DNA from 3 places in the Streptomyces sp. NBC_00667 genome. Region 1 is predicted to be linked to each of the others. Evidence: riboswitches for the same ligand, from Rfam matches in the RefSeq annotation. Region 1 holds a riboswitch; each other region holds the start of a gene.
What was found. A riboswitch is a leader RNA that binds a small molecule or an ion and turns the genes downstream of it on or off. The one in region 1 is predicted to bind cyclic di-AMP.
Positions count from the first base shown of each region.

Region 2: it holds a riboswitch for cyclic di-AMP, as region 1 does, so the genes downstream of both, OHA81_RS26305 (LysM peptidoglycan-binding domain-containing M23 family metallopeptidase) here and OHA81_RS23730 (M23 family metallopeptidase) in region 1, are expected to answer to the same signal.
Region 3: it holds a riboswitch for cyclic di-AMP, as region 1 does, so the genes downstream of both, OHA81_RS13445 (transglycosylase family protein) here and OHA81_RS23730 (M23 family metallopeptidase) in region 1, are expected to answer to the same signal.

Region 1 is NZ_CP109022.1:5,116,810-5,126,242, reverse strand. Features, by position in the region: gene OHA81_RS23745 (bifunctional acetate--CoA ligase family protein/GNAT family N-acetyltransferase) at 1-863, opposite strand, end outside; gene OHA81_RS23740 (HPr family phosphocarrier protein) at 1,048-1,329, shown strand; gene OHA81_RS23735 (GntR family transcriptional regulator) at 1,566-2,240, opposite strand; gene OHA81_RS23730 (M23 family metallopeptidase) at 2,472-3,269, opposite strand; cyclic di-AMP (ydaO/yuaA leader) riboswitch at 3,282-3,440, opposite strand; gene OHA81_RS23725 (M16 family metallopeptidase) at 3,640-5,007, opposite strand; gene OHA81_RS23720 (M16 family metallopeptidase) at 5,028-6,374, opposite strand; gene OHA81_RS23715 (DNA gyrase/topoisomerase IV subunit A) at 6,708-9,164, shown strand; gene OHA81_RS23710 (restriction endonuclease) at 9,265-9,433, shown strand, end outside.
Region 2 is NZ_CP109022.1:5,749,922-5,759,354, reverse strand. Features, by position in the region: gene OHA81_RS26340 (GAF domain-containing protein) at 1-217, opposite strand, end outside; gene OHA81_RS26335 (GTP-binding protein) at 237-839, opposite strand; gene OHA81_RS26330 (DUF742 domain-containing protein) at 817-1,239, opposite strand; gene OHA81_RS26325 (roadblock/LC7 domain-containing protein) at 1,236-1,667, opposite strand; gene OHA81_RS26320 (ATP-binding protein) at 1,742-3,574, opposite strand; gene OHA81_RS26315 (MBL fold metallo-hydrolase) at 3,784-4,983, opposite strand; gene OHA81_RS26310 (SGNH/GDSL hydrolase family protein) at 5,152-5,937, opposite strand; gene OHA81_RS26305 (LysM peptidoglycan-binding domain-containing M23 family metallopeptidase) at 6,103-7,074, opposite strand; cyclic di-AMP (ydaO/yuaA leader) riboswitch at 7,077-7,253, opposite strand; gene OHA81_RS26300 (tyrosine-protein phosphatase) at 7,613-8,419, shown strand; gene OHA81_RS26295 (aspartate aminotransferase family protein) at 8,500-9,433, opposite strand, start outside.
Region 3 is NZ_CP109022.1:2,887,399-2,896,831, reverse strand. Features, by position in the region: gene OHA81_RS13475 (YfhO family protein) at 1-1,332, opposite strand, end outside; gene OHA81_RS13470 (SurA N-terminal domain-containing protein) at 1,569-2,192, shown strand; gene OHA81_RS13465 (nucleoside triphosphate pyrophosphohydrolase) at 2,221-3,204, shown strand; gene OHA81_RS13460 (globin domain-containing protein) at 3,218-4,435, opposite strand; gene OHA81_RS13455 (cytochrome P450 family protein) at 4,568-5,842, shown strand; gene OHA81_RS13450 (LysM peptidoglycan-binding domain-containing protein) at 5,957-7,027, shown strand; cyclic di-AMP (ydaO/yuaA leader) riboswitch at 7,304-7,475, shown strand; gene OHA81_RS13445 (transglycosylase family protein) at 7,479-8,207, shown strand; gene eno (phosphopyruvate hydratase) at 8,470-9,433, shown strand, end outside.

The DNA.
Region 1 (9,433 bases):
GCGACCGCGTCCGGCACCCGCTGCGCCGGGACGGCGATCACCGCGAGGTCGACCGGGGCCGTGATGCCGGCGAGCGAGCGGTAGGCCCGTACGCCGTCCAGCAGGTCGGTGTCGGTCGCCTCGTTGACCGCGTAGAGGTGCCCGTGGAAGCCGGCGTCCCGCAGGTTGCGCAAGACCGCCGCGCCGACGCCCGCGCCGGAGCGGCTGACGCCGATCACCGCCACGGAGCCGGGTGCCAGCAGCCGCTGGACGGAGCGGGCCTCGGCGCGCTGTTCACGGGCGCGCTGCACGGCGAGCGACTCGGCGGTGGGTTCGAGGTCGAGGGTGAGGTGGACGGACCCGTCCTCGAAGCTGCGCTTCTGCTGGTAGCCGGCGTCCGTGAACACCTTGATCATCTTGCTGTTGGCGGGCAGCACTTCGGCGGCGAACCTCCGGATGCCGCGCTCGCGGGCCACCGCGCCGATGTGTTCGAGGAGCGCGGAGGCCACCCCGCGGCCCTGGTGGGCGTCCTGGACCAGGAAGGCGACCTCGGCCTCGTCTGCGGGGGCGGACGCGGGCCGGCCGTCGGGGCCGATCCGGTCGTAGCGGACGGTGGCGATGAACTCTCCGCCGATGGTCGCGGCGAGGCCGACCCGGTCCACGTAGTCGTGGTGCGTGAAGCGGCGCACGTCGCGGTCGGAGAGCCGGGGGTACGGCGCAAAGAAGCGGTAGTACTTCGACTCGTCGGAGACCTGTTCGTAGAAGCTGACCAGCCGTCCCGCGTCATCGGTGGTGATGGGCCGGATCCGGGCGGTGCCGCCGTCGCGCAGGACGACGTCCGCTTCCCAGTGGGCCGGGTACGAGAGGTCCGACTCGGTGGTCATGGGCACACCCTAAGGGGCGCATCCCCCTGTCGGCGCGTGCGCGGCGCATGAGGCACATCAGGGCGAACCGGTGCAAGCTGGGGGAGGTCGAACGGCGGTGGATACGGGACGAAGGTCGGTCCGAGCATTCCGGGTGTCGTGAGAGACTGGTCTAGACAACCGAAAGAACCTGAAGGGCATCACCATGGCAGAGCGCCGCGTCAACGTCGGCTGGGCCGAGGGCCTGCACGCTCGTCCCGCCTCGATCTTCGTCCGCGCGACGACCGCTTCCGGCGTCCCGGTGACCATCGCGAAGGCGGGCGGCGACCCCGTCAACGCCGCTTCCATGCTGGCGGTTCTGGGCCTGGGCGCCCAGGGCGGCGAGGAGATCGTCCTCACGTCCGAGGCCGAGGGCGCCGAAGCCGCGCTGGACCGCCTGGCGAAGCTCGTCGCCGAGGGCCTCGAGGAGCTCCCGGAGACGGTCTGACCCCGTCCCCGGCCCTTCGGGTCGTCCTGCGCGGTGGAGCCGCGGCCCCCGGACCACCGGGCGCCGCGGCTCCGCTGCTTTCCGGCCGCAATTCCCGCGCGTCCTTCGGCCCGCATTTCAGCCACGGGAAATAACCGGCCGCTCGCGCATTCACCCCACCGGGGCAGGGAAATTCCCATTCCGCGCAGCCGGGGCCGGTGCCGAGAATGACCGGATACCTTTGTATACGGCCACTGTTAATGTCGGCCGCTCCCCGTGTTTACGGCAGGTTGCGAAGTCCTCACGCGCGTATCGCGCAGCCGGTAGCATCCGGCCGCACGTTCCACGTGCAGCCCGGTCAGCGTCCGGGCGCGCTCGGCGTCGCCCCGCACCACCGCGTCCACGATCGCGCCGTGCTCCGCCCAGGAGTCGGCCGGCCGGGCCGGGGGCCGCACCACGTACATCCAGGCGATCTTGTGCCGGGTCTGGGTCAGCACGGAGATCAGCCCGGGGCTGGCCGAGGCCTGCGCGAGCGTTTCGTGGAACCAGCCGCCCAGGGCGCGCAGGTCCTCCCCCCGCCCGTTCCTGGCCCGTTCGCGGCCCAGCCGGACCAGCCCGCGCAGCACCTTGAGGTGCCCTTCGGTCCGCCTGCGGGCGGCCCTCGCCGCGGCGAGCGGTTCCAGCAGCGCCCGCAGCTCCAGCAGGTCCGCCGCCTCCTGCTCGGTCGGCTCGGCGACACAGGCTCCCGCGTGCCGGCGGGTGGTGACGAACCCCTCCGCCTCCAGGGTGCGCAGCGCCTCGCGGACGGGGACGCGCGAGACTCCGTACCGGCGGGCGAGGACCTCCTCGGTCAGCCTGCCGCCCGGTTCGAAGACCCCGGAGACGATGTCGTCACGAATTGCGGTGCATACCGCGTGCGCGGGAATACGCAAGACCGGACTCCGCTCTCATTCCGACTGCCGGCTACCGGCGTTACCGCCACGACCGTACTGCGACTCTATTGCAACACACGACGATTTCCGAGAACGGCCGGAAATACGAAACATTTGCCGGGCAGCCGGAGAAGCGGGGCAGGAGGCGCAGGACGCGCGAGGCGGTGATACGCGCAAGGCCCCGGCTCGGTGAGCCGGGGCCTTGGACGGAAGCGGTGCGGTGCGGTGCGGTCAGACGCTGACGCCGTGCGAGCGCAGGTACGCCACCGGGTCGATGTCCGTGCCGTACGTGGCACCGGTACGGGCCTCGAAGTGCAGGTGCGGGCCGCTGGAGTTGCCCGTGGAGCCCGAGAGGCCGATCTGCTGACCGGGGGTGACCTGCTCGCCGACGGAGACGCTCAGCGAGGACATGTGTCCGTACTGGGTGTAGGTGCCGTCGTTGTGCTTGATGACCACGTTGTTTCCGTAGGCGCCACCCCAGCCGGCCTCGACGACGGTGCCCGCGCCCACGGCGTGGACGGTGGTGCCGGAGGCGGCGTGGAAGTCGATGCCCGTGTGGCTGCCGGAGGACCACATGCCGCCGCCCGCCTTGTACTGCGTGCTGACGTACGAGCCGTCGACCGGGGCCACGAAGGTGTTGAGGCGCTTGCGCTCCTCCTCGCGGGCCGCCCGCTCGGCGGCGTCACGCTCGGCCTTGGCCTTGGCCTCGGCGAGGCGCTTGGCCTCGGCGGCGCGGGTCTTGGCCTCGGCTTCGGCCTGCGCCTTGGCGGCGGCGACCTCGGCGGCACGGTTCTGGGACTCGGCCTGGGTGTGGATCTCGTTCTGGAGGTCCTCGGCGACGACCACGGCGCCGAGGCCGGTGTCCTCGATCGAGGGGGCCACGGCCTTGTCCGCGGCGAACGCGGGACCGGCCAGGGTGCCGACGACGCCAGTGGTGGCGAGGGCGGCTATGCCGGCGTAACCGGCGGTCTTGCGGCTCAGACGACTGGAACCACGGTGCTTACCGGCGGCACGACTGCCAAACGCCATGAAGGGTTTGATCCTTTCCTTCCCTCTCGCCTACCGGGTTAGCTGACGGGTTCGGAGCAGGAAGGTCTCCTACGGGCCCCTCTTGCGAGGTGGTCCGATTCACCCCAGGGACGCATGTGGGTCCCCGGCTCCCCAGGCTCGCGCCTGACGGGGACTCGGCGATCGCTGTCCGGTGCCGCGGGTGCGGCGGGCACAACTGACGGACAGCACGGCCGACGCTAGGCGGATCATCAGTCAATCTCCAAACAGACACGCCTTTTTGTTACCTACGCCACACCACATTCGATCAACCACACCACCAAACAGACAAAAAGGGACTCCGGCGGACAAGCCGCCGGAGTCCCCTGCACCAATCGGGCACGTGCTCCCGTCAGTTGGTGACGACGGTGACCTCACCGATCCCGAGGGCCCGGACGGACTCCTCGATCTGCGCCGCGTCACCGACCAGGACCGTGACCAGCCGCTCCACCGGGAACGCGGCGACGGCCGCCGAGGTCGCCTCCACCGTGCCGGTCGCGGCGAGCTGCGCGTACAACCGCGCCTGGTAGTCGTCCGGGAGCTCCTGCTCGACCTGGTCGGCCAGGGTTCCCGCGACCGAGGCCGCCGTCTCGAACTTCAACGGGGCCACCCCCACCAGGTTCTGCACCGCGACGTCCCGTTCGGCGTCGGTCAGGCCGCCCTCCGCGAGGGTGCGCAGCACCGTCCAGAGGTCGTCCAGCGCCGGGCCGGTGTTGGGCGTGTCCACCGAGCCGCTGATGGCGAGCATCGAGGCGCCCTTGCCGTCGGCGGTCGAACGCAGCACCTGGGCGAAGGCGCGCACGCCGTAGGTGTACCCCTTCTCCTCGCGCAGCACCTTGTCCAGGCGGGAGGTGAGGGTGCCGCCCAGGCAGTACGTGCCGAGCACCTGGGCCGCCCAGACGCGGTCGTGCCGGTCCGGGCCGATGCGGCCGATGAGCAGCTGCGTCTGGACCGCGCCGGGCCGGTCCACGATGACCACGCGGCCGGTGTCGTCGGCGGTCACCGGGGGCACGGGCAGCGGCGCGGCGCTGTCGCCGGTCCAGCCGCCCAGGGTGTCCGCGAGGACCGCGTCGAGGTCGATGCCGGTCAGGTCGCCGACGACCACCGCGGTGGCGGTGGAGGGGCGCACGTGGGCCTCGTAGAAGGCGCGTACGGCCGCGGAGTCGATCCGGGCCACCGTCTCCTCGGTGCCCTGGCGGGGCCGGGACATCCGCAGGGCAGCCGGGAAGAGCTCCTTGGAGAGCTCCTTCGCGGCGCGGCGCTGCGGGTTGGCCAGCTCGTGCGGGATCTCGTCGAGCCGGTTGCGCACCAGCCGGTCGACCTCGCCGTCCGCGAAGGCGGGGGCGCGCAGCGCCTCGGCGACCAGGCCGAGGGCCTTGGCCAGGCGGGAGGCCGGGACCTCCAGGGAGACCCGGATGCCCGGGTGGTCGGCGTGTGCGTCGAGCGTGGCGCCGCAGCGCTCCAGCTCGGCGGCGAACTCCTCGGCGGAGTGCTTGTCGGTGCCCTCCGACAGGGCGCGGGCCATGATGGTGGCCACGCCGTCCAGGCCCTCGGGCTCCGCGTCCAGCGGGGCGGCGAGGTTGATCTCGACGGCGATCACCTGCTGGCCCGGGCGGTGGCACCGCAGCAGGGTCAGGCCGTTGGGCAGCGAACCGCGCTCGGGGGCCGGGAAGGCCCAGGGCTTGGCCTCGCCGGCCTGCGGCTGCGGGTGGAGGGTCATCGTGACGGCTGCGGTGTCGCTCACTGCTCCGCCCCTTCGTTCTCGGTCTCGTCGGTCTCGTCGGACTCCGCAGAGAGCGGCTCGTACACGAGCACCGCGCGGTTGTCGGGGCGCAGCCGGGCCGCGGCCACGGCCTGTACTTCCTCGGCGGTGACGTCGAGGACGCGCTGGACGGCGGTCAGGGCGAGCTGCGGGTCGCCGAACAGGACCGCGTAGCGGCACAGTTCGTCGGCGCGGCCGGCCACCGTGCTCAGCCGGTCCAGCCACTCGCGCTCCAGCTGCGCCTGTGCGCGCTCCATCTCCTCGGCCGTCGGGCCCTCGGCGGCGAACCGCGCGAGTTCCTCGTCGACCGCCGCCTCGATGGCGGGCACCTCGATCCCGCTGGAGGTCTTCACGTCCAGCCAGCCCAGGGAGGGCGCGCCCGCGAGCCGCAGCAGGCCGAAGCCGGCCGCGACGGCGCTCTGGTCGCGCCGGACCAGGCGGTTGTGGAGGCGGGAGGACTCGCCGCCGCCCAGGATGGTCAGCGCCACGTCGGCGGCGTCGCACTCGCGGGTGCCGTCGTGCGGGAGCCGGTAGGCGGCCATCAGCGCGCGGGCCGGGACCTCCTCGACGATCTCCTCGCGGAGCTGGCCGCCCATGACCTCGGGCAGCGCGCCGTCGCGCGGCGGCTGCTTGCCGTCGTGCGCGGGAATGGTGCCGAAGTACTTCTCGATCCAGGCGAGCGTCTGCTCCGGGTCGATGTCGCCGACCACCGACAGGACGGCGTTGTTGGGCGCGTAGTACGTGCGGAAGAAGGTGCGGGCGTCCTCGAGGGAGGCGGCGTCCAGGTCGGCCATCGAGCCGATGGGCGTGTGGTGGTAGGGGTGGCCCTCCGGGTAGGCGAGGGCGGTCAGCTTCTCGAACGCGGTGCCGTAGGGGACGTTGTCGTACCGCTGGCGGCGCTCGTTCTTGACGACGTCGCGCTGGTTCTCCATGGACTCCTCGTCCAGGGCGGCCAGCAGCGAGCCCATGCGGTCCGCCTCCAGCCACAGCGCGAGCTCCAGCTGGTGGGCGGGCATCGTCTCGAAGTAGTTGGTGCGCTCGAAGCTGGTGGTGCCGTTGAGCGAACCGCCGGCGCCCTGGACGAGCTCGAAGTGCCCGTTGCCCGGTACGCTCGCCGAGCCCTGGAACATCAGGTGCTCGAAGAGGTGAGCCAGACCGGTCCGCCCCTTGACTTCGTGGCGGGAGCCGACGTCGTACCAGAGGCAGACGGCGGCGACCGGAGTCAGGTGATCCTCGGAAAGCACCACGCGCAGGCCGTTGGCCAGCCGGTGCTCGGTCGCTGTCAGGCCGCCGGAGCCGGCCTGAGCTGTGGCCGTGTGACCCATGGGCATGTGGTCCCTTCGATCGCGATGCAGAGATTTCTGTCAGACCTGCCACTGTATGCAAGCGCGTCGGCAACCGGAGAAGTTCCCGGGTTCCCCCGCCCGGGGCTCCGTCCGGGGGGACCCCAGGGCCGGAGTCGGCGTTGTCGGTGCCACGGGCCACAATGGTCCGCGTCGACGTCGACACCGGGCGAAACCGGTCGGATCCCCGGCCGGACCGTCGGCCGGACCGGCAGACTCCGTACGAACCCGCCAGACCAGACCGCCTGACCTACCCGCCAGACCAGACCGCCAGACCCCGAGTACACCCTTTCTTGGTTAAGGAGCCGCGCAGCGATGGCCCGCCGCAGCACGAAGACCCCGCCGCCGGAGGATTTCGAGGAGAAGATCCTCGACATCGACGTCGTCGACGAAATGCAGGGCTCCTTCCTCGAGTACGCGTACTCGGTGATCTACTCCCGTGCCCTGCCGGACGCCCGCGACGGCATGAAGCCGGTGCACCGGCGCATCGTCTACCAGATGAACGAGATGGGCCTGCGCCCCGACCGCGGGTACGTCAAGTGCGCCCGCGTCGTCGGCGAGGTCATGGGCAAGCTGCACCCGCACGGCGACGCGTCGATCTACGACGCCCTCGTACGCATGGCGCAGCCCTTCTCGATGCGGCTGCCGCTCGTGGACGGCCACGGCAACTTCGGTTCGCTCGGCAACGACGACCCGCCGGCCGCCATGCGTTACACCGAGTGCAAGATGGCCGACGCCACGTCACTGATGACGGAGTCGATCGACGAGGACACCGTCGACTTCGCCGCCAACTACGACGGCCAGGAGCGCGAGCCGGTGGCGCTGCCCGCCGCCTACCCGAACCTGCTGGTCAACGGCGCCTCCGGGATCGCGGTCGGCATGGCCACCAACATGCCGCCGCACAACCTCGGCGAGGTCATCGCCGCCGCCCGGCACTTGATCCGGTACCCGCAGGGGGACCTGGAGGCGCTGATGCGCTTCGTGCCGGGCCCCGACCTGCCGACCGGCGGACGGATCGTGGGACTGTCCGGCATCAAGGACGCCTACGAGAACGGCCGCGGGACGTTCAAGATCCGCGCGACGGTGGCCGTGGAGAACGTGACCGCCCGCCGCAAGGGCCTGGTCGTCACCGAACTGCCCTTCACGGTCGGCCCCGAGAAGGTCATCGCGAAGATCAAGGACCTCGTCGGTTCGAAGAAGCTCCAGGGCATCGCCGACGTCAAGGACCTCACCGACCGCTCGCACGGCCTGCGCCTGGTCATCGAGATCAAGAACGGCTTCCACCCGGAGGCCGTACTGGAGCAGCTCTACAAGCTGACGCCGATGGAGGAGTCCTTCGGCATCAACAACGTCGCGCTGGTCGACGGACAGCCGCTGACGCTGGGCCTCAAGGAGCTGCTGGAGGTCTACCTCGACCACCGCTTCGAGGTCGTACGGCGGCGCAGCGAGTTCCGCCGGGGCAAGCGGCGCGACCGCCTGCACCTGGTCGAGGGCCTGCTGGTGGCCCTCATCGACATCGACGAGGTCATCCGGATCATCCGGGACAGCGACAACTCGGCTCAGGCCAAGGAACGGCTGATCGAGCGGTTCTCCCTGAGCGAGATCCAGACCCAGTACATCCTGGACACCCCGCTGCGCCGGCTCACCCGCTTCGACCGGATCGAGCTGGAGTCCGAGCGCGACCGGCTGACGGGCGAGATCGACGAGCTGACCGGGATCCTGGAGTCCGACAGCGAGCTGCGCAAGCTGGTCTCCTCCGAACTGGCCGCCGTCGCGAAGAAGTTCTCCACCGAACGGCGTACGGTCCTGCTGGAGTCGGGTGCCGCGCCGGTCGGGGCGGTTCCGCTGGAGGTCGCGGACGACCCCTGCCGGGTGCTGCTGTCCTCGACGGGGCTGCTGGCGCGTACGGTGACCGCCGAGCCGCTGCCGCTGGAGGAGGGCGGCCCCCGCGCCAAGCACGACCTGATCGTCTCGCAGGTCACCGCCACGGCCCGGGCCGAGGTCGGCGTGGTCACCTCCTACGGGCGGCTGCTGCGGCTGTCGGTGATCGACCTGCCGCAGCTGCCGGACACCCACACCGCGCCCAACCTGGCGGGGGGCGCCCCGGTCGCCGAGTTCCTGTCGGGCCTGGAGGCGGACGAGCAGGTGATCTGCCTGCTCTCGCTGGACGAGTCCTCGCAGGGCCTGGCGCTGGGCACCGAACAGGGCGTGGTCAAGCGGGTCGTGCCGGACTACCCGGCGAACAAGGACGAGCTGGAGGTCATCACCCTCAAGGAGGGTGACCGGATCGTCGGCGCGGTCGAGCTGAGCACGGGTGAGGAGGACCTCGTCTTCATCACCGACGACGCCCAGCTGCTGCGCTACCCGGCGGGTCAGGTGCGTCCGCAGGGCCGCCCGGCGGGCGGTATGGCCGGCATCAAGCTCTCCGAGGGCGCCAAGGTGATCCACTTCTCGGCGGTGGACCCGGGACGCGAAGCCATGGTGTTCACGGTGGCGGGCTCCCACGGGACGCTGGACGACTCGGTGCTGTCGGGGAAGCTGACCCCGTTCGACCAGTACCCGCGCAAGGGCAGGGCCACCGGCGGCGTGCGCTGCCAGCGGTTCCTCAAGGGTGAGGACGTGCTGACGCTGGCCTGGGCGGGCAACGCTCCCGTCCGTGCGGCGGCGGCCGGTGGCGCCCCGGCCGAGCTGCCGGCGGTCGACCCGCGCCGGGACGGCTCGGGCACGTCTCTGCCGGCCGTCGTCGCGGCGTTGGCGGGTGGCGCGCTGTAGCGGAAGCAGTCGGTTCGGGTGGTACGGACGGGGGACGTACCACCCGAATGCCGACTAGTGTTTTCCCGTTGGTGCTTGTGGTGGGGGCGGGGGAATACTGATGAGCCGTCAGTCGGGTGGGATGATCGGAGACTGGGCCGAGGCTCAGCGCAGGCAGCAACGGACGCAGTTGATCCAGCAGCGTGAGGCGGAGCGCCGCCGACGGGCCTGGGACCGGGACGTGAGCCGGGGCGAACGCGAACAGCAAGCCGCCTATCGGCAACGCCGTG
Region 2 (9,433 bases), 630 kb from region 1:
GGTGGTGGAGGCCCGCGAAGAACTGCCGTTCCTCACCGATGAAGTTGACCCCCGCGTACGGTACGTCCAGGGTCTGCGCGATCCGCCGCGCGAAGGCGTCGAGTTCCGCGTCGGGCCGCTCGCCGAGCCCCAGTTCGCGCAGCCGGACCGCGCGGGCGGGTGCCTCCCGGTCCACCGGGGTGAGCAGCAGATGGCCGGTCGATTCGTAGTACGTCATGACGGTTCTCCCGATCCTCCTAGGTGGCCAGGTCCGCCGCGCTCGCGGACCTGGCGTTGAACAGCAGGTGGTGGACGAGGGCGGCCAGCGCCCCCGTGCCGGAACTGGTCAGCCGGGCGTCACACCGCACGACGGGCACCTCCGGTCCGAGCCCCACCGCCTCCCGGACCTCGGCGGGCGTGTAGCGGTGGCAGCCGTCGAACTCGTTGACGGCGACGACGAATGCGATCCCGCGCCGCTCGAAGAAGTCCACGGCCGGGAAGCAGTCCGCGAGACGGCGCGTGTCCGCGAGGACCACCGCCCCCAGCGCGCCGGCGCACAGCTCCTCCCAGAGGAACCAGAAGCGCTGCTGCCCGGGCGTGCCGAAGAGGTACAGGACGTGCCCCCCGTCGAGGGTGATCCTTCCGAAGTCCAGCGCGACGGTGGTCGTCGTCTTCGTCTCCACCCCCTCCAGCGGGTCGGCGCCCTCGCCCAGGTCGCTCAGCCGCTCCTCCGTGCACAGCGGCTCGATCTCGCTCACCGCGCCCACGAAGGTGGTCTTCCCCGCTCCGAACCCGCCCGCGACCAGGATCTTCAAGGTCGCGGGCAGGCCCCGGCCGTCACAGCCTTCGGCGTAGGCCATCGAGCACCGCCCGCAGCAGGTCCAGGTCGTCGGCGGGGAGCGAGTCACCGCCCGGGAACCTCGGCGTCCGCGCCTCCACCGCCCCGTGTTCCATCAGGTCGGACAGCAGCACCTTCACCACCCCCGTCGGGAGCCGTAGCTGACCGGCCACCTCGGCGACCGTCACCGCCGCCGCGCCGGCGCACAAGCGCAGCGCGAGGGTGTGTTCCGCGCCGAGGGGCGCACGCGGGCGTACGCCCGTCGCCGTCACCACCGAGAGCAGGTCGAGCGCGGCGGCGGGCCGGGTCCGGCCGCCGCTCGCCGTGTACGGCCGCATGACCCGGCCCGCCGTGTCGTCCAGCCAGGGGGCGGTCTCCCGCCGGGTGCCGGACCCGTAGGCCCCCCGCGCCGCGGCCCTCATCGTTCGCCGTCGGCGACGGGCCGACGCGGCGGGGCCGCCAGGTAGGGACGTACGCTCTTCACCAGCATCGCCATCTCGTAGCCCAGCACACCCGCGTCGGCCTCCCGGTCCGCCAGCACCGCGAGGCAGGTGCCGGACCCGGCCGCCGATACGAAGACCAGCGCCGAGTCGAGTTCCACCACCACCTGCCGGACCTCCGCGCCGTCCGCGAACCGGGATCCGGCGCTGCGGCCCAGCGAGTACAGGCCCGAGGCCAGCGCCGCCAAGTGGTCGGCGCTGTCGGCGTCCAGGCCGTGCACGCAGCTGACCAGGCCGTCCGCCGTGAGCAGCACCGCGCTGCGCGTGTACGGCACGCGTTGCACCAGGCCGCCGAGCAGCCAGTCGAGATCCGAGAGCCGGCTTGTCCCGGTCGCCACTTCGCCGCTCATGAGGGTGCGCTCCTTGCTGGGGTGGGGGTGGGGGTGGGGAAGGGAGGCGGCCGGGGGCCGGTCGCCGGACGGCGTCATGCCGGGGGCTCCGACCCGGCCCTGTCGAAGCCGCGCCGGAAGGCCGCCATCAGGCCGGGATCGTGTACGGGCGGCTCGGCTTCCGGGGCCCGGCGCGGGGCGGGGGCCTCGCGCAACTCGGGCACGAGGTGCTCCTGGGCGCGGCGCCGGGGCAGCGTCGGCCGGTCGGGATCCCTCCGCGCGGCGGGCACGGTGACTGCCGCGGGCACCAGGCCTCCGGCGGCGGCGCCGGGGCCCGCGTGGCATGCGGCCCCCGCTCCGGCGCCGGGGCCCGCGTCCAAGGCGGGGCCGGCATCCAAGGCGGGGCCCGCATCCAAGGCGGGGCCCGCTTCGAAGCCCGGGCCGGCTTCGAAACCTGGCCCGCGCCCCCCGTCGGACACGGCGTACGGGGCCGGCCCGGCCACCGGCTCCGCGAGCGGCTCCGTACGCGGCCACGGCACCGGCTCCACCCGCACCGGCACCGGCTCCGGCTCCGCCCACGTCGGCACCGACGGGGCCGCGGCCGCCGGTTCGGCCCGGTGCGGCGCGGGCGGCACGCGTACCGGCTCCAGCACAGGCACCGCCGCCCCCACCCCGGTCCCCCACGACGTGGCCGTCGAACCGCCCTGCGCGTCGGCGGCGCCCGGCGCCTGCGCGCCCAGCAGCTCGTGCGGCAGTACGAGCACGGCACGCACCCCGCCGTAGATGTTGGACTTGAGCTCGACGGCGACCCCGTGCCTGCGCGCGAGCGCCGACACCACGAACAGGCCGATCCGGCCGTCCGCCAGCAGGTGCCGCACGTTGACCTGATCGGGGTCGCCCAGCAGGGCGTTCATCCGGTGCTGCTCCTCGGCCGGCATGCCCAGCCCCCGGTCCTCCACCTCGACCGCGATCCCTGCGGTGACGCGTTCGGCGCGCACCACCACGTCGGTGTCGGGGGCGGAGAAGACGGTGGCGTTCTCGATGAGCTCGGCCAGCAGGTGGACGACGTCGGCGACGGCGTGTCCGCGCACGGTGCCGCCCGCCGGGGGCACCACCTTGACCCGGGTGTACTGCTCGACCTCCGCTACGGAGGACCGCAGCACCTCGCTCAGGTCGATGGGCCGGGTCCACTGCCGCCGGGAGGCGGCGCCGCCGAGCACGGCGAGGTTCTCGGCGTGGCGCCGGATCCGGGTGGCCAAGTGGTCGACGTGGAAGAGCTCTTTGAGCAGGTCCGGGTCCTCGACCGTGTCTTCGAGGTCGTCCAGCAGGGAGATCTCGCGGTGCACGAGGGACTGGAGCCGGCGCGCCAGGTTGACGAAGACCTCGACCTTGCGGTCGCTGTCGGACGGGGCGGCGGCCTGTCCGGCCAGCCGTACGAGGACTTGGTGCGCCTGCTCACGGGCGCCGCGCAGCTCCTGCGCGAGCAGCCAGAACTCGTCCACGCCCGCGGGGTCGGTGCCCGGCGGGATCCCGCCCGGACCGCCGGGCACCGGACGGGGCGGGGCCTCGCCCCGCTCCAGCCGGTCTGCGGCCGCCCGCAGTTCCTGGCGGCCGCGGAGGCTGGAGCGGCGCAGCGCCTCGCACCGTTCGCGTACGGCCTTCGCCGCGCGCCGGCCCCCGAGCAGGGCTGCGGCGAGCGCACCGACGACGAGCAGCCCGCAGCCGGTGAGTGCCGGCCACAGCCGGGGGTCGCGGGTGCCCGCACCGCCACCGAGCTGCAGGGTGAAGATCACGGCGGCGGCGCCGCTGAGCCCGGCGGCGAGCGTGGGCAGGACGGCGGCCCGGACCAACTGGGGGCGTAACTGCCGGCCGGGGCCGGTGGCGGCGAGTCTCGACGGAGCGTGGCGGGCGGCGCGGTATCCGGACATCGGGGTCCTCGGTACGTGGGGCTTCCGGGCCCCCGGCACTGCCAAGGCCCGGTGTTGATCACCGGATACCCACGCTAGACCGCACGGTCCCACCCCGGGCCGCCAGTTGGGCAACTTCACCGGGGTCTTACCGCCTGGGAAGGAGCGCTCGTACGGCCGCCCGAATCCGCCGTCGGCGCCGTGCGGTCACCGGCGGCGGCGCGTGGCCGTTACGAGCCCACCGACTCCGGCTCCTCGTGCGGCAGCGCGGGCTTCGACCTGGCGGCGGCCGGACGGGCGGCGGGTGCCGTCACCGGGGCGGCGTTCGCGACGAAGGGGCGCCACCACGGCTCGGCAGGCGCGTCGGCGGCTCCCGGCTCGAAGGGCTGGCCGGGTACCGGCAGGGCGATCGCCGCACCGGCCGCCTCCGCCGCGGCGAAGGTGCCCTCGCCGGGCTCGTCCCACGGGTGCGGGGCCAGGTTGAAGGTGCCCCAGTGGATCGGCAGCATCGTGCCGTGCGGGGTGCCGCCCTGGAGGTCGAGGTGGGCGCGCATGCCCTCCTCGGGGGTCATGTGGATGTCGGGCCAGTACTCGGAGTACGCCCCGATCTGGATCATGGTGGCGTCGAACGGCCCGTGCGCGGCGCCGATCTCCTGGAAGCCGGGGAAGTAGCCCGTGTCACCGCTGTGGTAGATCCGGTGCGCGTCGCCCTGGACGACCCAGGACGCCCACAGGGTGAACTGCTGGTTGCGCAGGCCGCGTCCGCAGAAGTGCCGGGCGGGGGTGGCGGTGAGGGAGAGCCCGGCGACCTTGGTGCTCTCGTTCCAGTCCAGCTCGCGCAGCCGTTCCGCGGGGACGCCCCAGCGCTCCAAGTGGGCGCCGACGCCGAGCGGGACGGCGAAGACCGTGTCCGTACCGGCGAGCGCCTTGATCGTCGGGAGGTCGAGGTGGTCGTAGTGGTCGTGCGAGATCACCACGACGTCGACCTCCCCGAGCGAGGCCAGCGGTACCGGCACCGGGTGCAGCCGCTTGGGCCCGGCGAAGGGGAAGGGGGAACACCGCTCGCCCCAGACCGGGTCGAACAGCACGCGGCGGCCGTCGATCTCGGCGAGGACGCTGGAGTGCCCCATCCAGGTCAGCCGCAGTCTGCTCGCCGGCGGCTTGGCGAGCTCGGCCAGGGTCGTCGGGTACACCGGGACGGGTGCACCCGGGCTGCGCCGCAGGCGCTGCTCCTTGTGGAAGTAGATCTTGGCGAACTCCGCCATGGAACCGGAAGGCCTGGTCCGGGCCCCCACCGGGTTCTGGAAGACTCCATCGGCGAAGTTCGGCGAGCGCAGGATCCGCTCCAGCCGGGCACCGGACGGGTCCGCGCCGAAGGCTTCGGGCCGCAGGGCGCGCAGCCGGGGACGCAGGGGACGGGAGTCGGACAAGGCGCCTCCTGGGAGGATGGGGGCTGGACGGTCGTAGATGTCTACGACCATCCCAACGCACACCGGCCCCCGGGGATTCCGCTTGCGTCCCCCGGCGTGTCGCGCCCGACCCCCGCCGACCCCGCCGACCACGCCCTGCGACGCGGCAGGTCCGCCCCGCCCCGCCCCCTACAACGGCAGCAGGTCCGGCCGCTTCGCCGCGACGTGGTCCCCGGAGGACTCGCCGCGCAGCCGCCGCCCGATCCAGGGAACCAGGTGCTCGCGCGCCCACTGGATGTTGTCCCGCGTCACGTCCACCGAACCGCGCGGCCGCTCCGGCGGCCACGGCTGGTCGGGGTCGGCGGGTACGTCGAGGCCGAGCACCTGGGCGGCGCGCAGCGCGACCCGGGTGTGTCCTTCGGGTGACAGGTGCAGCCGGTCGGTGTCCCAGGCCCGCCGGTCCTGTACGGACTTGAGCGACCAGAGGTCGAGTACCGGGCAGTCGTACCGGTCGGCGATGGCGCGCACATGTGCGCTGTACGTCGCCACCTTGCCGCGCAGGTGCTTGAGGACCGGCACCCCCCGGGTGTCGAACCCGGTCGTGATCATGACCTGGCCGACGGAGCCGGTGAGGTCGGCCACGGCCGCCTCGAAGCGCTCGGCCACGTCGTCCGGGTCGGTCCCCGGACGGATGATGTCGTTGCCCCCCGCGCAGAAGGTGACCAGGTCGGGCGCGAGGGCCTTGGCCCTCGGCACCTGGTCGGCCACGATCTGGTCGAGCACCTTCCCCCGGACGGCCAGGTTCGCGTACCGGAAATCGTGTTCTTCCCGCTGATCGGCCAGGAGCACGGCGAGCCGGTCCGCCCAGCCGAGATACGAATCCCCGGGTCCCGGGTCCCCTACTCCCTCGGTGAAGCTGTCCCCGATCGCCGCGTACGAACCGATGGTCTTGAGTGTCGTCTTCGTCGCTGCCACAGCACCACATCCTTCACCCCCGCGGGCGACCTACGCCAACGTAATGAGGGTTTGACGGACCGTGATCTACGCCACGATGCACATGAGGAATAAGAAACGCGTGAGGCCGGGACCTCTTTCGGGGTTCCGGCCTCACGCGTCCGGGCGTCCCCGTCCCGCGGTGCGTCAGATGCTGACGCCCTTCGAGCGCAGGTAGGCGAGCGGGTCGATGTCCGAGCCGTAGGACGGACCGGTGCGGATCTCGAAGTGGAGGTGCGGGCCGGTCACGTTGCCGGTGGCGCCGGAGAGCCCGATCTGCTGTCCGGCGGTGACGCTCTGGCCGACCGAGACGGACAGCTGGGAGAGGTGGCCGTACTGGGAGTACTTGCCGTCGGCGTGCCGGATCACGACCTCGTTCCCGTACGCACCGCCCCAGCCCGCCGTGACCACGGTGCCGGCGCCGACCGCCTTGACGCTGGTGCCGGTGCTCGCGATGAAGTCGACACCGGTGTGGTAACCGGAGGACCACATGCTGCCCGCCTGCTTGTACGGGGTGGAGGTCCCGCCGCTGACCGGGGCGACGAATCCGGACGCCGTCACGGCGCCGGTGGAGGAGCCGGAGTCCTGCGTGGACGGGGCGTCGGGCTGCTCGGCCGCGGAACCGCTGCCGGAGCCGGCCTCGGAGGACGCATGGGCCCCGGCGGAGGACCGCTCGGAGGTGTCCGGAGCCGGGGCAGTGCCCGCGACACGGGAAGCCGGCTTGGCGGGGGTGCGGTCACCGTGCCCGCCGAGCGTCAGCCGCAGCCCCGGGTGGATGAGGGAGGGATCCGCGCCGACGGCCTCGCGGTTGTCGGCGTACAGCCGCTGCCAGCCGCCGGACACGTGGCGCTCGGCGGCGATCTTCGACAGGTAGTCGCCGGGGACGACGGTGTAGACGCCGGGGGCGGCGGCCGGAGCGGCGGCGGGCGCGGCCTGCACGGACACCGGGAGCTGCGGGGCCTGGACGGGCAGCGCGGTGTGGGCGGCTGCGGGGACGGCGTGGGCGCCGGCGGCACCCATCAGCGGCAGCGCGAGCGCTGCGCCGCCGGTACCGGCTGCGGCCAGTCCGCGGGGGATGGCACGGGACTTCGGTCGGCGGTGCTTGCCTTTTGCGGGCATGACGAATTCCTCTCCGTCGCCTGCGAGGTGAGCTGTCGGGTTCGGACTGGAGATGTCCGGTCGTACGCACAGCGGCGACGTACGACTTCACCCCGAGCCGTTCCGGCGGGAAGATCCGGAACAGCGGCTTACCTGGTTCCCCCGCTCCTGCCGCGCGCGTGAATAGTCGGGTGCGGTTCCCGGGCGGCGGCAGGATTCGGCGGTCCACCCGGATCGATCGCGAAGGTAATCCAGCGGGGCAGTGCACAACAAGCCATGAATTCCCTGACGGAATAGCAGATATGAGGAGCCGGCTGAATTCCCGTCACCCTGCGTCCATTCCGCTCCCCCAACGGCCGCGGCGACAAGGGAATTCGCGTTCCGCGATCAGGCACGCTCGGTCACCGTATGATCTGGCTCACGGCGTCCGGCGCGATCTCGCCCCCGGATATGGCAAGTTGGCCCCAACCCGCCCAATTCGGACAGCGCGACACGACCCGGCAGCCCACGGCCACCACCCCGGCCGCGACGGCCCACGACGATGCGGAGGATCCGTTCCGTGACCCAGCAGATAGCCGCCAACCCGCCCACGGGGCCCGAACTGTCCGGAGTGCGCAATTTCCGCGATGTGGGTGGCCTGCCGACCACCGACGGACGGAGGGTCAGGTCGGGACTTCTCTTCCGAAGCGGACATCTGGCACATGCCACCGAAAACGATGTGGAATTCCTGACCTCACTCGGTCTGCACACCGTTTTCGACTTCCGCAACGGTGCCGATCACGCGCTGGAAGGGCCGGACGTCGATCTGCCCGGCGTGCGGAACGTGAACATTCCCCTGACGGACCCGGCGGACGGCCGGGAGTTCTGGAAAATGGTCCGCGACGGCGATCTGGGGCAGCTCCGGGGTCTCCTGGGCGAGGGAAGGGCCGCCGCCCGGATGCAGAACTCGTACCGGACGATCATCAGGGACCGGACGGCCGAGCACAGCCGGGTCGTCCACGCGCTCGCCGAGGACAGCGTCCCGGCCCTGATGCACTGCGCGGCCGGCAAGGACCGGGCCGGTCTGTCGATAGCCGTCACCCTGCTCGCCCTCGGGGTCGAGCGCGAGGCGATCGTGGCGGACTACCTGGAGTCGAACGCCCCGCACAACCGCTATCGGGTGCGCCGCACCGACGACTCCCCCGACGCCCGCTCCCCCGAGGTGATGGAGCTGCTGGCCCCGCTCTTCGACGCCCGCGCCGAGTTCCTGACCACGGCGTTCGAGACGATCGACGCGACGTGGGGCGGGGTGGGGCCCTACCTGGCCGAGGGGCTCGGGCTCACGCCCGCGACCCTCGGCCGGCTGAGGGACCGGCTCCTCGACTGACCGGCGGCTCGACCCACCGGCTGCTCGGGCGGCCGGCCGCTCCCCTGGCCTGGACCGGCCAAGACGACCGGGGCAGGCCGTCAGCGGTTGCCGACGGCCTGCTTCACCAGCGTCCTGCCGAAGTCCCACATCAGGGCGCCCCCGCCGTGCGCCTCGTCCATGACCTCGCGGAAGGCGGTGACGAACCGGTCCACATCCGCCTCGTCCACGATCAGCGGCGGGATCAGCTTGATGACCTCCAGGTGGTCTCCGGAGACCTGCGTGAGGATCCGGTGCTTCTGGAGCAGCGGGACCACGACCATCTGCGCGAAGAGCCCCTTGCGGGCCGCCTGGAGCATCGTCCAACGGCTGCGCAGACCCAGGGAGGACGGCCGGCCGAACTCGATGCCGATCATCAGTCCGCGCCCGCGCACCTCGTGGAGCAGCTCGTACTCGTCCACCAGCGCCGCGAGCCGTCCGCGCAGCAGGTCGCCCGTCGCGCGGGCGTTGGCCACGATCCCCTCGTCCTCCATGACGGTGAGCACCGCCAGCCCGGCCGCCATCGCCTGCGCGTTGGAGCCGAAGCTGGCGGAGTGCACCAGCACCCGGTCCATGGAGGAGTAGACCTTCTTGAAGATCCAGTCCCTGCCGAGGGTCGCCCCGACCGGGACGTAGCCCCCGGAAAGGGCCTTGGCCACGCACACCAGGTCCGGTTCCAGGCCCGGCTCGTGCTGGTACGCGTAGAACTCCCCGGTTCGCCCGAGGCCGGTCTGCACCTCGTCGGCGATCAGCAGCGCCTTGTGGCGGCGCAGCAGGTCCTGTGCGGCGAGCAGGAACCCGGGCGGGGGCGCGAGGACCCCCTTGCCCTGGATGGGCTCCACGACGAAGGCGGCCACGTCGCCCGCTTTCAGCTCCCGCTCCAGCGCGGCCAGGTCGCCGAGCGGGATCCGGGTGTCGGGCAGCAGCGGGGCGAAGCCGTCGCGGAAGCCACCCTCGCCGTTGATCGAGAGGGAGCCGGCGGTCAGGCCGTGGAAA
Region 3 (9,433 bases), 2.2 Mb from region 1:
CTGTGCCACCAGGACCAGTGCCAGCGCCCAGGCCGCCGGCCGGGCGGACCACCCCCGGCGGCCGAGCACCGCCCAGGCGGCCGCCGCCACGGCGCCCCCGGCGCCGAACAGGGCGTACCCCCAGCCCGTCGCGAGCCCGCTCGCGCCCGCGCCGAGCGCGACGGCGGCCAGCACCCCCGCCCCCGCCGCCAGGGCCGCGAAGCCGGGCGGGCCCGCCGCCAGCGCCGTCCAGGCGGCGATCACCACGATCCCGGCGAGGACGAAGGTCTGCCGGTACGGGCTGCCGTTCGGCGTCGCGAAGACGTGCCAGGCCAGATGGGTCGGCGTCCACTGGAGCGACAGCAGCACCGCCACCACCAGGCCCGCCCACCACAGCCGGACCCGTTCCGGCAGCGCGCGGTGGAACGGCAGCGCGGCCGCCAGCAGCAGCGTCCCGGTGCCCACGAACAGGGCCGGGGAAGAGAAGGAGTAGGTGGCGGGCAGCAGCCGCGCCAGCAGGTCGGCCGCCGGCACCGGCCGGAACTCCCTGGACCAGCCCGGGTAGGCCTGCTCCGAGCTCAGGAACACCGGCAGCAGCACCGGCGCGGACAGGGCCGCGCCCGTCACGGTCGTCACCGCCGCCCGCCCCGACACGCGCAGCCGCTCCCGCACACCGTCCCGGGTCAGCACCACCCGTACCAGCAGCACCAGCGCGGCGCCCAGCGTCGCCATGTAGGCGGTGTAGAAGTTCGCCGTCCAGCACAGCGCCACCACCACCGTCCCGGCCACCGGCCGCCGCGCGCGCAGCGCCCACTCACCCGTCAGACACAGGAGCGGGAAGGCGATCAGGCCGTCCAGCCACATCGGGTTGTAGGACGCCTCGATCACCGACCAGCCGCACAGCGCGTACGAGGCGCCCAGCAGCCCCGCCGCCCACCACGGCCCGCGGCGCTGCGTGCGCAGCAGCCAGGCCATCGCCGCCCCCGCCACCGCCGTCTTGAGCACGGTGACGACGTACACCGCCAGATCGATGTCGGTGCGCGGGAAGAGCCCGACCAGCACGGCGAACGGGCTGCTCAGGTACGTCCCGTAGTCGGGCAGGAAGCTCGTGCCGTACCCGGACTGCCAGTTGAGCAGCATCCCGCCCTCGGCGCGCCCGTGCAGCAGGTCCCACAGGTGCGCGTGGAAGGGCACGAACTGGTTGCCGAGGTCGTTGACGCTGCGGTGGCGGTGCCCGTACGGGAAGACGCGCGCGAGGGCGTCCCCCGCGCACACGGCGGCCGCGGTGGTCAGGGCGGCGAGTACCGCACCCAGGAGTGAGGTGCGGCGCCGGGAGCGGTGCGGTGTCGACATGGTGGGCCGACCCTGACAGCCGCGCCGGTCCGCGCGGTGGCCGCCGGGTGGCGCCGGCGCGAACGGGCGCCGCACGGCCGTGCCGCGGCCGCAAGGCCGCTGCGCCCGCAGCGCACCCCGACACCCCGGTAATCGTTGGTCGAACCGGTGGCTCGGAACCCCCCGACTGCATACCATCGATCACCGCACGGCCTTCTTGTGCATTGCCGCACAATCTCCCGGCCCTGGAGGCTCCTTTGCACCGTCGCACAGCGCTCTCCGTCTCCGCCGCCCTGCTCGCGGCGGCCCCCCTGCTGTCCGCCTGCTCCGGCCAGGCACATCCCGGCACGGCGGCCGTCGTCGGCGGCGAACGCATCACCACCTCCGCCCTCCAGGCACAGGTGAACGAGGTCCGCAGCGCGCAGAACCGTTCCGATCAGGGCGCCCAACTCATCGAGGCGACGCCCCGCCTGGACCGGTCCAAGCTGAACCGGATGATCCAGTCCGCCGTCCTGGAGCGCGCCGCGAAGGACGCCGGGGTCACGGTGACGACCAAGGAGATCGAGGACGTCCGCAAGGCCCAGCTCCAGCAGGCGGGCACCCCCGCGGCGCTGGAGACGGCGGCCCTCCAGCAGGCCCAGCTCGCCCCGGACCAGATGGACGCGGACACCCGCTTCAAGCTGCTGCGGGACAAGCTGTTCGAGCACTACGGCAACCAGGACAAGGCGCTGGAGAAGCTCGGCGCCGCCGCGAAGGCGCTGCACGTCCAGGTCAACCCGCGCTACGGCCGCTGGGACGCGCGGCAGATCCTGCTCGGCGACGAAACGACGCCCTGGATCACCCAGCAGACCCGGCCCGAGCAGGCACCCGCCGGGGCGTGAGCCGTGGGGGCGGAGGTAGGTTCGGAGGGTGACTGAGCACGCGCCGCCCTCCGAGCCCACCGGCCGCATCGTCTTGCTGACCACCAGCCACCGGGTCGCCCCCGGACTGCTGTCCTGGCCGGCGTGGCAGACCCTGCACGCCGCCGACCGGGTGCTGTGCGCGGACCTGGGCCACCCGCAGCTGCCGTACCTGCGGGAGGCGGGCGTGGAGGTGGCGCACGAGAGCCCCGACGCCCACGCCCTCGTCGAGGCGTGCGCCGGCGGCCGCACCGTCGTCGTGCTGCCGGCCGGCGAAGGGGACCGGCGGCTCACCGACGGACTGGCCCGCCTGGCCGGCTCCGGCCGGGTCGCCATGCCCGACCTGGAGCTGATGCCCGGCTCCTACGACCTGCCCGGCGCCCGCCTGCTCGACCTGGTCCAGGTCATGGACCGGGTGCGCCGCGAATGCCCCTGGACCTCCCGCCAGACCCACGAGGGGCTGGTGAAGTACGCCATCGAGGAGGCGTACGAGCTGGTCGAGGCGATCGAGGCGGGCGACCGCGAGGAGCTGCGGGAGGAACTGGGCGACGTCCTGCTCCAGGTCTTCTTCCACGCGCGGATCGCGCAGGAGGACCCGGACGAGCCGTTCTCCATCGACGACGTGGCCGGGAACCTGGTCGAGAAGCTGATCCGGCGCCACCCGCACGTCTTCGGCGACGAGGCCGCCGAGACCCCCGAGGACGTCAGCGCGCACTGGCAGCGCACCAAGGCGGTGGAGAAGCAGCGGGAGTCGGTCACCGACGGAGTTCCCCTGGGCCAGCCCGGTCTCGCGCTCGCCGCCAAGCTGGCGGGCCGCGCCAGGGCTGCCGCCCTGGCGGTGGAGCTGCCCCGGGGCGAAGGCGTCGGCTACGAACTGCTGGAACTGGCGGCGCGCGCCGAGGCGGAGGGCATCGACCCCGAGACGGCGCTGCGCGCGGCGGCCCGCGCCTACCGGGCGGCGATCCGCGCGGCGGAGGGCGTCGCCGCGGAGTAGCGCCGCAGTGCGGTCAGGGCCGGCGGGGCGCGCGGGCCGCGGGGTTGTGCCAGTGCGGTGACGGCCGGCTCAGGAACCATTCGCCGAAGCCGAGGGGACGCCCGTCCGGGCCGTGGCCGCCACCGGCACCCGGGACGGGCACGGTGTCGTGGAAGACGTGCATGGGGTGTGCGCCGAGTCCCTCCAGGAGGCGGGCGGTCTCCTGGATGAACTGTGCCGGCCCGCTGAGGTAGACGTCCTGCTCCCACCACGGCCCGCAGTGCCCGAGCGCGGCCGCCAGCCGGGCGGTGGCCCCGTTGCGGTGCTGCCCGGGCGCCGGGGTGACGCAGGTGACGGTGAGCCACCCGAAGGCGGCGGCGTACGCGTCGATGAACGCTTGGTCGTAGAGGTGGGCGGCGTCCCGCGCGAGGACGAAGAGCCGTACGCCCTGATCGGGCGGATGCTGCGCGAGCTCCTCCAGCAGGGCCCGGACCGGGGCCCAGCCGGTGCCGGCGGCGATGAACGTGACGGGGCGGCCCTCGCGGCGCAGGGTCAGCCCGCCGCCGGGCGCGCCCAGCCGCAGCACCTCGCCCGGGTCGGTGCCGCCGACCAGGACGGTGCTGAGCCGGCCGCCCTCGATCCGGCTGACGTGCAGGTCCACCGTCCCGTCGGGGCGGGGCGCGTTGCCCAGGGAGTACGTGCGCCAGGCGGCCGGGGCCCGGTCGCTGCTCACGCTCACGTACTGGCCGGGCCGGTAACCGAGCGGGGCGTGCGGGCGCAGGGTAAGGACGGCGAGGTCGCGCCCGTACCGCAGGCGGCGCACGACCTCCGCGTCCCACCAGGGCGGGTCCTCGCTCTGCTCGGCCGCGGCGGTCATCACCCCGGCGATCACCCGGTACGCCTCGGCCCAGGCCCGCGCCACGGCCGGGGTCCACGCCTCGCCGGCGGCCTCCGCGAGCGCGGCCAGCAGGCTGGTGCCGACGGCCGCGTACTGCTCGGGACCGGCCATGAACTTGCGGTGGTCACGGCCGAGGTCGCGGAGATAGGGGAGGAGCGACTCGCTGTCCAGATGGGCGATGACATGCGTGAGGGCGGCGAACAGCCGGTCCCGCTGCCGCTCCATCTCCTCGGCGGAGGCGGGAAAGAGCCCGCGGAGCTCGGGGTGGTGCCAAAAGAGGTGGGAGTAGAAGAACCGGGTCGCGTGCTCGGCGCGTCTCTCCACCACCGCGAAGCTGCTCTTCAAGATCCTCACGTCCACAGGACCGAAGTAGGAACGGCGGAGGCGGGCCGGGTCAAGGGACGGCGTATATACGGCCAGCCCCGACGAACCGGCCATGAACCGGGCATAGCGGATGCGGGCCGGCGGCCGGGATACGGTCGACGGGTGCACGAGCCGACTCCCGCAGCCCCCGAAGACCCCGCCTCCCCCCAGGGCCCCACCCTGTTCGACTGGGAGTTCGCCACCGACCCGTATCCGGCGTACGCCTGGCTGCGCGAGCACGCGCCCGTGCACCGGACCAAGCTGCCCAGCGGGGTCGAGGCCTGGCTGGTGACGCGCTACGCGGATGCCCGTCAGGCCCTCGCCGACCAGCGGCTCAGCAAGAACCCGGCGCACCACGCGGAGCCGGCGCACGCCAAGGGCAAGACCGGGATCCCGGGTGAGCGCAAGGCGGAGCTGATGACGCACCTGCTGAACATCGACCCGCCGGACCACACCCGGCTGCGGCGGCTGGTGTCGAAGGCCTTCACCCCGCGCAGGGTCGCCGAGTTCACCCCGCGGGTACAGGAGCTGACCGACCACCTCATCGAGCAGTTCGAGAGCAGGGGTGAGGCGGACCTCATCCACGAGTTCGCCTTCCCGCTCCCCATCTACGCCATCTGCGAGATGCTCGGCGTCCCGCGCGAGGACCAGGACGACTTCCGGGACTGGGCCGGGATGATGATCCGGCACGGCGGCGGGCCGCGCGGCGGTGTGGCCCGCTCGGTCAAGCAGATGCGGACGTACCTCGGCGAACTCATCCACCGCAAAAGGGATGATCTGGGCGACGACCTCATCTCGGACCTGATCCGCGCCAGCGATCACGGTGACCACCTGACGGAGGCGGAGGCCACGGCGATGGCTTTCATCCTGTTGTTCGCCGGTTTCGAGACGACTGTGAATTTGATCGGCAATGGGCTGCATGCCCTTTTCATGAACCCCGGTCAGCGCGAGCGCCTGCAGACCTCGCTCGCCGCCGGCGAGAGCGCCCTGCTGGCCACGGGTGTCGAGGAACTCCTGCGCTACGACGGCCCGGTGGAGCTGGCGACCTGGCGCTTCGCCACCGAGCCGTTCCTCCTCGGCGGTCGGCACATCGCCGCCGGCGACCCGGTCCTGGTGGTCCTCGCGGCCGCCGACCGCGACCCCGAGCGGTTCGCGGATCCGGACACCCTGGACCTGTCCCGCAGTGACAATCAGCACCTCGGGTACGGCCACGGGATCCACTACTGCCTCGGCGCCCCGCTCGCCCGGCTCGAAGGGCAGACCGCCCTCGCGAGTTTGCTGATGCGTCTGCCAGATCTGGAACTGGCTGTTCCGCCTGCGGACCTGCGCTGGCGCGGTGGACTGATCATGCGTGGCCTGCGCACCCTTCCGGTCCGCTTCACACCCCGAAACAAGTGAGGGCGCCACCGGGCGCCGCCTGACCCGAAGTCAGTTACCGGCCGAACTTGTGACATGCGTTCGAAGGCGGCTAGGTTCTGCCGTTACCCCGCCGTTATGCGAAAGGTGCACTACATGCGTTCCGGGAACGGCCGCCACAGACGCCCCCGCCAGGTACCCGCCCTGGTCGTAACCGCCGGAGTCACGGGCTCCGCGCTGGCACTGCCGCTGCTCGCGGCCACCAACGCCTCGGCAGCGGACACCTCCACGTGGGACAGCGTCGCCGAGTGTGAGAGCGGCGGTACCTGGAGCGCCAACTCCGGCAGCGGGGCCTACGGCGGGCTCCAGTTCACCCAGGAGCAGTGGAACAACGCCGGCGGGCTCGAATTCGCGAAGCGCCCCGACCTCGCCAGCCGGTCCCAGCAGATAGCCGTCGGCGAGCGGGTGCTCGCCTCGCAGGGCCCCCAGGCGTGGCCGCTGTGCGCGGCGTCGTCCGGTCTCGTCAAGGACGGCCCCGCCGCCGACGTGGACCCGGGCGCCCTCGGCTCCCCGCGGCAGGTCGCCCCCAGCCCCTCGCGTCCCGAGGCCGCGGTGCCGGGCACCGGCTCGGCCGACCCCGCCACCGACTTCGGTGCGCCCACCCCGGCCGCCCCTGCCCCGGCAGCTCCGGGCCCGTCCGCCACGGCGCCGTTCACGCTGCCCATCGCGCCGCTCGCGCCCAACAGCGGACTGCCCGTCATGCCCGACCCGGACCCCGCGACGCCGACGCCGACGCTGCCGGGCGACCCGAACGCCACCGCGCCGGTGACGCCCGCTCTCCCGGGCACCCCGGCCACGCCGGGCACTCCGTCCACCCCGGCCACCCCGGGGGCCCCCGCCACGCCGTCCCCGTCCGCGACGCCCTCCACGCCCGCCGCCCCGGCGGCCGGGACCCCGTCCGCCACGCCGAACGCGCCCGCGGCCGACTCCGTGACGACGGGCGGCGGCAAGCACCGCGGCCCGGCCGCGGTCGAGACGCCCGCAGCGCCTGACGCCGCGTCGGAGCCCACGTACACGGTGAAGGCGGGCGACAGCCTGGCCGCCATCGCGGACGCCCAGGGGCTCAAGGGGGGCTGGAACGCGCTCTACGAGGCCAACGAGCAGGTCATCGGCAACGACGCCGACCTCATCAAGCCCGGTCAGAATCTGGATCTAACCAAGAAATAACGGGCACTTCGGGCGGCCGTAAAGACCTGAATGCCCGTTATCCGCAAGTGAGACATGCGTCTCTTCCGGTCAACTGGCGTGTCTCGTACCGAAGCTCCCGCAAACCCCGCCCTCACCTGCGAAAACGCCCCTAAGCGGAACGCAAGCAGGTCGATTTCTCCCCGATGTCCCTCGTTGAACATCGGGGAGAGACCTGTCTACCTTCTGAATCGCTCGCCACCGCGAGCCTCTTCGACCGCATCGCCGAATCCTGCCGGCGGACGGAGAGAACAGTCGTCGCGTAAAGCGCCGAAGGCAGGAGCGGGGGAACCAAGGTAGGCGCCGGGAACGGCCGTTGAGAGACGGTCATGGAACCGGCTAGGGGTTAAGCCGCGCGCTGGTCGCGCGGCCGGGCAACTCACTCGCCCGAACCCGACAGCTCACCTCGCAGGCGTCGGTGAGGAGAAACTCCATGCTGCTTTCCGGCAAGGGCAAGCACCGCCGCGCCACGGCCATTGAGCGGACCACCCGCATCGTCACGCTCGCCGGCGTCGCCGGTGTCGCCGTCGCCGCGCCGCTCATGGCAGCCGGCTCCGCGAGCGCCGCGACCGCCTCCGAGTGGGACCGCGTCGCGGCCTGCGAGTCCGGCGGCAACTGGGCCATCAACACCGGCAACGGTTACTACGGCGGCCTGCAGTTCTCGTCCTCCACCTGGGCCGCCTACGGCGGCAAGGCGTACGCCGCGCAGGCCAACCAGGCCTCGAAGTCCCAGCAGATAGCCATCGCCGAGAAGGTCCTCAAGGGCCAGGGCAAGGGCGCGTGGCCGTCCTGCGGCGTGGGCCTGTCGAACTCCTCGTACAGCGGCGGCGGCGCGGCCGAGGCCCCCAAGCCGAAGCCGAAGACCGAGACCAAGGCCGCCCCGGCGCCGAAGAAGGAGACCAAGCGGCCCGAGGCCCCGGTCACCCGCTCCGAGCGCTCCGAGGCCGCCCCGGCTCCGAAGGCCGCCCCGAAGGCCGCCCCGAAGACCGAGGCCCCGAAGACGGGCAACGGCTCGTACGAGGTCAAGGAGGGCGACACCCTGGGCACCATCGCCGAGGTGAACGGCGTCAAGGGTGGCTGGGAGAAGCTGTTCGAGCTGAACAAGGACATCGTGTCCGACGCCGACCTGATCTTCCCGGGCCAGAAGCTGAAGCTCAGCTGAACCATCGGGTAACACCGAATCCGACCACCGCCCGGCGCGTACCCCCCACGCGCCGGGCGGTGGCGCGTGCGCGTACGGGTGCGCCCGGAACCGGGGCCGAAGGGTGGTCCCTTTGTCCCGGAAAACGGGTGTCCGGCCGGTTTTTCGTCCCAGGGGCCGGGCGGTCGGCCGGTCCAGTGCCCGGAGCCGGTTAGGCTCTAGTCGGCAGGGCCGTCCCACGGTCCCCCGCCACCGCACACCCAGCGTCACATCCCAGAAGGAGATGCTCGTGCCGTCCATCGACGTCGTCGTAGCCCGGGAAATCCTGGACTCCCGAGGCAACCCCACGGTCGAGGTCGAGGTGGGCCTCGACGATGGCAGCACCGGCCGTGCTGCAGTCCCGTCCGGCGCCTCCACCGGTGCATTCGAGGCCATCGAGCTCCGTGACGGTGACCCCAACCGTTACATGGGCAAGGGTGTCGAGAAGGCCGTCCTCGCCGTCATCGAGCAGATCGGCCCGGAGCTCGTCGGCTACGACGCCACCGAGCAGCGGCTGATCGACCAGGCCATGTTCGACCTGGACGCCACCGACAACAAGGGCTCCCTCGGCGCCAACGCCATCCTCGGCGTCTCCCTCGCCGTCGCGCACGCCGCGTCCGAGGCCTCGGACCTGCCGCTCTTCCGCTACCTCGGCGGCCCGAACGCGCACCTGCTGCCCGTCCCGATGATGAACATCCTCAACGGTGGGTCGCACGCCGACTCCAACGTCGACATCCAGGAGTTCATGATCGCCCCGATCGGCGCGGAGTCCTTCTCCGAGGCGCTGCGCTGGGGCGCGGAGGTCTACCACACCCTCAAGAAGGTCCTGCACACCAAGGGCCTCTCCACCGGCCTCGGCGACGAGGGCGGCTTCGCCCCGAACCTGGAGTCCAACCGCGCCGCGCTCGACCTCATCGTCGAGGCCATCAAGCAGGCCGGCTACACCCCGGGCAAGGACATCGCGCTCGCGCTCGACGTCGCCGCGTCCGAGTTCTACAAGGACGGCAAGTACGAGTTCGAGGGCCAGTCCCGCTCGGCCGCCGAGATGACCGAGTACTACGCCGAGCTCGTCGAGGCGTACCCGCTCGTCTCCATCGAGGACCCGCTGTTCGAGGACGACTGGGCCGGCTGGAAGACCGTCACCGACCGCCTGGGCTCCAAGGTCCAGATCGTCGGCGACGACCTCTTCGTCACCAACCCGGAGCGTC